2 regions of the Defluviitalea raffinosedens genome follow, and region 2 is predicted to be linked to the other one. Evidence: a T-box and tRNA genes for the amino acid it is inferred to sense, from the RefSeq annotation. Region 2 holds a T-box; the other holds one or more tRNA genes.
The links. A T-box is a leader RNA that pairs with one kind of tRNA and senses whether it is charged. The one in region 2 lies ahead of JOD07_RS05010 (glycine--tRNA ligase), so its partner is inferred to be a tRNA-Gly.
Positions count from the first base shown of each region.

Region 1: it has a tRNA-Gly gene. The T-box ahead of JOD07_RS05010 (glycine--tRNA ligase) is inferred to sense a tRNA for this amino acid. The anticodon was not compared.

Region 1 covers NZ_JAFBEP010000008.1:95,845-100,062, reverse strand. Annotated here, with positions in the region: gene JOD07_RS08070 (SbcC/MukB-like Walker B domain-containing protein) at 1-1,627, shown strand, start outside; tRNA gene JOD07_RS08065 (tRNA-Gly) at 1,710-1,780, shown strand; tRNA gene JOD07_RS08060 (tRNA-Met) at 1,791-1,864, shown strand; gene JOD07_RS08055 (hypothetical protein) at 2,120-2,404, shown strand; gene JOD07_RS08050 (hypothetical protein) at 2,613-2,879, shown strand; gene JOD07_RS08045 (TolB-like translocation protein) at 3,033-4,218, shown strand, end outside.
Region 2 covers NZ_JAFBEP010000004.1:142,308-146,525, reverse strand. Annotated here, with positions in the region: gene mgtE (magnesium transporter) at 1-1,255, shown strand, start outside; gene JOD07_RS05020 (YqzL family protein) at 1,358-1,519, shown strand; gene recO (DNA repair protein RecO) at 1,521-2,273, shown strand; T-box leader at 2,322-2,502, shown strand; gene JOD07_RS05010 (glycine--tRNA ligase) at 2,560-3,942, shown strand; gene ppdK (pyruvate, phosphate dikinase) at 4,134-4,218, shown strand, end outside.

The DNA of each region.
Region 1 (4,218 bases), on a different contig from region 2:
GAATAAAGAAATTGAGCAGATTCAACAGGAAATCGATCGCATACTTTCGGATATTGAAAATGAAGATATAAAAAATATTGATATACGTCTATCCCAGGAAGAAGAAAAGTTTAAAAATCTTCAAATTCAAATCGATACATGGGAAAAGGATGTATTAAAAGCCGATCAATATGTGGCAGAACTTAAGGATGTAATCAACCTTCTGGAACGGGATGAAATCAGGATTCAGGAAGGCCTTATAAAAGATAAGAACCAGCATAAGGAAATCTCTGAGCAATATCATGAAATCAAAACCAATCTGGAAGATATCGTCCAACAATATTTTCATGTTAAAGAAAAGTATAAACTGGGTGCCATAGAAGATAAGATGAAGGAAATCAGAGAATGGGACAAGCTGAAAGTGGATTTAGAAAAAAAAGAGAAAATTCTCCGGGAAAGTTTAAAGTTAAAAGAACAGGAAAAAGAGCAGATTTCCGATATCATCAGGCAGTGTGAACAAGAAAATGCCAAGATTAAGCAAAGCGGCATAGAAAAGAGCCGAATGATTGAGCAGTGGAGCGAACAGATTAAAAGGTTATCGGAAGATAAAGATCCATACATATATAGAGAAGAAGTAAGAAATCAAATAAGAATTTTACTGGAAAGCGAAGAAAAATTAAAAAGAGCTTTTGAAAAAGCTAAAAATGAAAAGTCAAACTTAGAACAGGAGGAAATCAGATTAAACACTTATAACTTAACCCTTTTAAATCATTATGAAGAGATAAGAAAAAAACTGGATGCATTGCTTAAAGAACATGACTTCTTAACTCCAGAGGATGTGATCGCAGCATGGATGCCTAAAGAAAAGCGAGAAATTTTAGAGAATGCCATAAAGGCTTTTGAGGAAGAAGTTAAGGAAGTTCAAAATAATCTGCATCGTATTCAGTCAAAACTCAAGGAAGAAAGAATATCTTCTGAAGAATGGGAAGTTTTAAAGCAGAAAAAACAGACCAAAACTGAAGAACTTGAAATGAAGGCCAAATACCTTGCTGTCATGCAGGAAAAACTAAAGATTATGGAGAAAAATTTAAATACAGTCCTGGAATTGAATAAACAGAAAACTAAGCTGGAATACACTTTTAGCCTTTTGGATGATTTATACAAGCTGGTACAAGGCAATAAATTTGTTGAATTTGTAGCCGCAAGCAGACTAAAATATATTGCAAAAGAAGCTTCCAAAACTTTAAAGAATATTACAAGAGGAAGATATGCGATTGAATTAGACGGATCTGGAAATTTCATCGTAAGAGATGATTTTAATGGAGGCATAAGGCGTTCACCCAGTACTTTATCCGGGGGAGAGACATTCCTTACATCTCTTTCTTTAGCCCTGGCCCTTTCTTCTCAAATTCAATTAAATAACAGTTCCCCTTTGGAATTCTTCTTCCTGGATGAAGGATTTGGCACATTGGACAGCAATCTGCTGGATACCGTTATGACAGCACTGGAAAAGCTTCATTCCCAACAACTTTGTGTTGGAATCATTAGTCATGTGGAGGAATTAAAAAACAGAATACCGGTTAAACTGATTGTAGAACCGGCGAGACAAGGATTAAACGGAAGCAAAGTAAGAATAGAGTATAGTTAAAAGCCGCATTTGTGCGGCTTTGTATATTTTTGGAAAGTTGTTGACATAATATATTGCATATGATATAATTTTTAGTAAGGGTGCGAGTGTAGTTCAATGGCAGAACACCAGCTTCCCAAGCTGGTTACGTGGGTTCGATTCCCATCACTCGCTGTGGCAATGGCGCGGAGTGGAGCAGCCTGGTAGCTCGTCGGGCTCATAACCCGAAGGTCGCAGGTTCAAATCCTGCCTCCGCAATTAATGAAATGAAAACCGCAGGTATTGCGGTTTTTATTATGTCTGAATATTAAAGTTTAATGGTTAATGAGCAAAAAAATAATGAATTAAGCCAAAGCAGACTAACCGCGAATAGTAAGGTAGTCTGCTTTTTTTATGGTCTACGGATTTATATTTTCATTATTTTGATTCACTTTCATCCTTATATAGATCTTTGCACTTTTTTGATGCATTTAAAATAAAATAGAGTAAAGTTTATTTTAAGGAGTTATCTGTATGAATCCAATTGGCTTATTGATGGTTTCATTTCTTACAGAAAGTGTAGTTGAAATCATCAAAGATATACTACCTAAAAATGTATGGGATAAAACAAAAAAATACATTCCAGTAGTGGTTGCAATTTTTTTTGCAACAGGCTATAAGATTGATTTTTTTAGTATGCTGGATATGGAATTTTCTATTCCGTATACCGGATACATCTTAAGTGGATTAATTGCCAGCCGGGGAGCAAATTATGTTCATAATTTTTTAGGCCATAGCCATAAAAAAGTAATGAAATAAATTAAAATATCAAGTTTAAAACATATAGACGTTTTTTATACTTAGCTGTAATATATTGCTATCAAATATAAAATACTAAAGATGAAGGAGATATTTTATGTATTGTAGAAATGAAAACCAAAATACAAGAAGTATGCTAAAGCATGCAAAAAAATTAAATCAGCAATGTTAGTAATTGCAGTATTAATATTAGCTTCAGGGACAGTCTATGGAAGCAATAAAAACAACACTCAGTCGGCAAATGAAAGATCGTTCTGGACAAGAATGGAAGGGAAATCTTTATATCCATAAAGGGCAGGATTTGATCAAATCCTGCCTTATTGACTTTGCCCTATATTCATGTAAAGATAAGCTTTTACTTATTTTAGATGAGCTAATTCTGCATGTAGCAGCACATGAATTTCACTATGCCAAAAGATCCAGTAATATCAATATTAATTACTTAGGCAGTTTTTATAGGACCATTCTCGAATAGTTAAGCATTTTTGATCATCGATGCACAAGAGATTTGAGGAGAAGAATCACTATAGATTAATTAACCAATAATTTGATATATATACATTTTTGTGATTGGTTGCAATAGATTCTTATGAAAATGATAAACTGATAAAATCAATGGAGGGGTTTAATGTATAGTGATAGAGGTAATGAAAATAGCAGAAAAGTATTAAAGAATATAAAAAGATTGAAATTAAACCGTTTGATATCTGTCATCATATTTTTATTAGCATTTATTCCAGGAACGGTTCATGGAAGCAATACTATGAAAGAAGACCCAAATTCGTATTCCGTAATATATTTTAAAAACAATCAATTTTACATGTTCGAAAAGAGCGGTGAAAATCAAAAGCTTTCAGACACAGTTTTTTTAGGAGTAAATAATGATGAAGATGTTTATAGGCAATATCAGAATGATTTTGCCCAGGCAAGTAAAGATGGGAATACAGTCTATTTTATTGAAAGCTATGATTTAGACCGCAGAGTGGGAGAACTATATATAAAAGAAAGTAGAAAAGAGAAAGAAAAAATTGCCTCTGAGGTAAGCAAGTATTTTACGATCTCTGAAGATGGCAGTACAGTTTTATTTTTGAAAAATTATGATTTTGAAAATGATACTGGCGAGTTGTATGCGTATTCAAAAGGACAAAAGATAGAAAAAATAGCTGATGAAGTATCGCGTGATCGTTATTTTATTACATCTGAAGGCAATAAGTTCATATTCTTGGAAAATCATAAACATACTTATGCGAAGAGTGAACTGTATATAAAGGAAAAAAGCAAGGAGAAAGTTAAGATCGATTCAGATGTATACCATGTTTCATCTATATCAGATGATGGAAATATAATTACTTATCAAAAACTAACTGATATAAAAAATCCTTATATTTACACATTGTTTGTTAAGGAAAAAGATAAAGAACCGCAAAAAATCGCTGATGATGTATTTATAAATATTTATAATAAAGACGGGACACAAATTGCTTATTTAGCGAATTATCAAGTGGATAAAGGTTATGGAGATTTATATTTTAAAACGTTTGGAAAGAAGTCTGCAGAAGAGATGGTTGATAACAAGGTAAGTTATATCATGGAAAATGACAGGCCAATGAATGATTTAACTGTTTTTTATTATAAGTTGAATGAAAATAAGCTAAAACTCAATGATATATATATTAAGAGAATAGGAAGGGAAAAAGAAAAATTAATAACTCCTAATGAAGCAGAACTAGAATATGATCTTCAATGTGATCTTGATGGAAATTTGATCGCATATACGGTCTATGACACAAATAATAGGTATAAATCTCTTTATG
Region 2 (4,218 bases):
TGCAGAAATACTGCTCGATTTAAATGAGTCAGAGCAGAAGTATTTATTTAAGCTGTTACCCCATGACACAGCAGCAGAAGTTTTAAATGAAGTAGACGGAGATACTTTTGCAGCAATACTTGAAAATTTGACTGCAGAAAAAACTACAGAAATTCTTGATGAAATGTCCTTAGATGATGTCGCGGATATTCTTGGTGAGTTATCCGAAAGTGAACAGACAAAAATTATAGAATTATTTGACCATGAAGATGCTGCAGATATTCGCGACTTAATGCACTACAGTGAAGATACTGCTGGTGGTATTATGACCACCGAATTTGTCTCTGTTAGAGAAGATATGACCATAAGTCAGGCAATAGAAGCACTACGAAACATGGAAAGTGAAGCAGAAACGATCTATTACGTCTACGTAACAGACTATATTGGTACTTTAGTAGGTGTTTTGTCTCTTAGGGAAATTATAATGAGCAAACCAGACCGACTTGTGTCTGAGGTTATGCAAAGTAATGTCATCTATGTAAATGTTAATATGGACCAGGAAGAAGTTGCTAAAGCAGTAGCGAAATATGACTTGCTTGCCATACCTGTTGTGGACAATGAAACTATTCTTCAAGGAATTATTACAGTAGATGATATTCTGGATGTTATTGAAGAAGAAGCGACGGAAGATATTTTCAGGATTGCAGGTACTGGCGAAGTTGAATACGATGAAAATGACAGTACTGCCAGTCATCTGGTATCTTCTGTAAAATCAAGACTGCCATGGTTGATGGTTACCTTGGCAGGAAGTTTTATTACTGGGGCAGTTATTACAGGGTTTGAAAGTCAAATCAGCCAAAATGCCGCATTAGTAAAATTCATGCCGGCTTTAACGGGAATGGGTGGAAACATCGGTACTCAATCTTCTACATTGACTGTACGAGGAATTGCAACCGGAAGAATTAACAGCAAGGAAATTTCAAAAAATTTATTAAGAGAAGCGTTAGTTGGTATATTTATTGGAGCCATTTGTGGCCTTGCAACGAGTCTGGTTGCTGGCATCGTTTTTTCGCAGCCCCAATTAGGACCAGTTGTAGGGATTTCTATGGCCGCTAATATGTTAACTGCTTCTACGATAGGAACATTGGCTCCGCTGATTTTTAAGAACATTGGTATTGATCCTGCGGTTGCTTCAGCACCATTTATTTCAACAACGATAGATATTACAGGAAACATCATTTACTTTACATTAGTAAAATTAATGGCAGGAATTTAATAGTATTTTGTCAAGGGATGTAACACTGGTAAGTTTTTTGCAGTATATAAACAAGCTAAGAGGATACCCTAATAATACAAATCTAAAATAGGGGGACTCGATATGCTTGAAAAAATTTTTTGGGATGTTTTTCAAAAAACAGGAAATATAGAGGCTTATCTTGCTTTAAAAGAATGTACTCATTGCAACGAAGAAGCATCTAAAGAACTGGTTCCTCAAACAGATAAATTAAAGGTTGAAAATAAATCGAAGAAAGATGAATAAAATGGAACATATTAAATCAAAAGGAATAGTCCTAAAGGAAATCAATGTAGGAGAAGCAGATAAAATCCTTAAGATATTTACTAAGCTTAAGGGTAAAATATCTGTTTCTGCAAAAGGCGCAAGAAAAAGTAAAAGTCGTTTAACCGCCGGAACACAGATGTTTTCCTATTGTGACTTTTTAATACATCAAGGGAAAAATTATAATATTATACAGCAATTAGAGGTTATTCATACATTTCATGGCATACGGGAAGACATTATAAAATTGACGTATGCCTCCTATTTTTTTGAACTTCTGGATTCTGTACTTGAAGAAGAACAAGTTAATGAAGATCTTCTCCTACTGACTCTAAAGACCCTTTCTGTTTTAGAAAAAACCAACAGAAACCCAAAATTAATTGCTAAAATATATGAGTTAAGATTAATGGCTTCGATTGGTTATATGCCTGAAATGTTTCAATGCGTCAATTGTGGAGGACAAGAAGACATTCATCGATTTAGTTCAAGGCTTGGAGGAATTTTGTGTAACGACTGCAGTAACAAAGATCATTATTCTCATAAAATGTCCAGAGGGACATGGTATACCATTCAGTACATATTATCTTCTGATTTATCTGAGCTTTTTAAATTTGATCTGGATGAAAAGATCTTAGAGGAATTGGATAAAATTACTCAAAGTTATTTGGCATATCATATAGAAAAAAGTTTTAAAACTTTAGATTTTTTGAGGGAAGTTCAAAATAATTATGAGTAATCCGTATTGACAAAGTTTAAGGAATTTGTTAGATTAATTTTAATTTAATACTCTGCGATGAGAAAGAAGAGTAGCTAAATAGATTTGTATAGCGAGTCGGAGATGGTGGAAGTCCGATCAATATATTTAGTGAAGGGAGCTTTCGAGCAGATGAAGGTTTAACAAGGTGGATGTGTTTTCACATCAACAAGGGTGGAACCGCGGAAGCATAAAGTCTTTCGTCCCTTATGGGATGAACAGGCTTTTTTTGTTGCACAAATATAATTTCATAATGGAGGTAATAAGAATGGAAAAGACTATGGAAAAAATAGTTGCTTTAGCAAAAAATAGAGGATTTGTTTATCCTGGATCAGAGATTTATGGAGGATTATCTAATTCATGGGATTACGGTCCTCTGGGTGTTGAACTTAAGAACAACATAAAAAAAGCATGGTGGAAAAAGTTTATTCAGGAAAGCCCATACAATGTGGGAGTGGACTGTGCTATTTTAATGAACCCTCAAGTATGGGTAGCTTCAGGGCATGTAGGAGGATTTAATGACCCTCTTATGGATTGTAAGGAATGTAAAGAAAGATTCAGAGCTGACCAACTGATAGAAAATTATGCAAAAGAAAACGGAATACAGATTTCTGTTGATGGTTGGGAAAACTCTAAAATGAAACAGTACATTGATGAAAATCATATCCCTTGCCCCAGTTGTGGATCAACCAATTTTACCGATATCAGGCAATTTAATTTAATGTTTAAAACTCATCAGGGTGTTACGGAAGATTCTAAAAGTGTTGTTTATTTGCGCCCGGAGACAGCTCAAGGCATCTTTGTTAATTTCAAAAATGTTCAAAGAACTACTAGAAAAAAAATACCTTTTGGTATAGGACAAATCGGGAAATCCTTCAGAAATGAAATTACTCCCGGAAACTTCATATTCCGTATCAGAGAATTTGAGCAGATGGAATTAGAATTTTTCTGTGAACCAGGAAAAGATTTAGAATGGTTTAATTATTGGAAAGATTTTTGTAAGCAATGGCTTTTGAATTTAGGCATTAAGGAAGAAAATATGCGTATTAGGGATCACTCCCCAGAAGAATTGTCTCATTACAGTAATGCGACTTCTGATATAGAATATTTATTTCCTTTTGGATGGGGAGAATTATGGGGTATAGCGGATAGAACCGATTATGACTTGAAGCAGCATCAAGAACATTCAGGAGAAGACTTAAGTTATTTTGATCCGAACCTGAATGAAAAATATATCCCTTATTGTGTTGAACCTTCATTGGGTGCTGACCGTGTAACACTGGCATTTTTATGTGAAGCTTATGATGAAGAAGAAATTGGAGAAGGAGATGTAAGAACAGTCCTTAGATTCCATCCAGCCTTAGCCCCTGTTAAAGCTGCAGTTTTACCTCTTTCCAAAAAACTTTCGGACTCAGCGTTTAAAATCTATGAAAATCTGGCAAAACTATATAATGTGCAATTTGACGAAAGTGGCAGTATTGGAAAGAGATACAGAAGACAAGATGAAATAGGAACGCCTTTCTGTATTACTTACGATTTTGATTCAGAAACCGATCATTCTGTAACGGTTAGAAATAGAGACACCATGGAGCAGGAAAGAATCAAGATTGAAGATTTAGAATCTTATTTAAGAGAGAAAGTGGAATTTTAAAATTTTTTAAAAATCCCTCTATGATTTTTTAGTTTTTATGATATAATTATTAATGATGTGAATAGACAAAACTTGGTAATAGATAGAGATAAAAATTACTATTTTCGTTCCATATAATTAATGAAATCAAATAACGAAAGTTTTGCTATTCTATAACAAAAGAACATTAAAATGTACAGGAGGTAATTTTCATGAGCAAGAAATTTGTTTACATGTTCAGTGAAGGCGATGCATCAATGAGAGAAATTCTTGGCGGAAAAGGTGCAAACTTAGCTG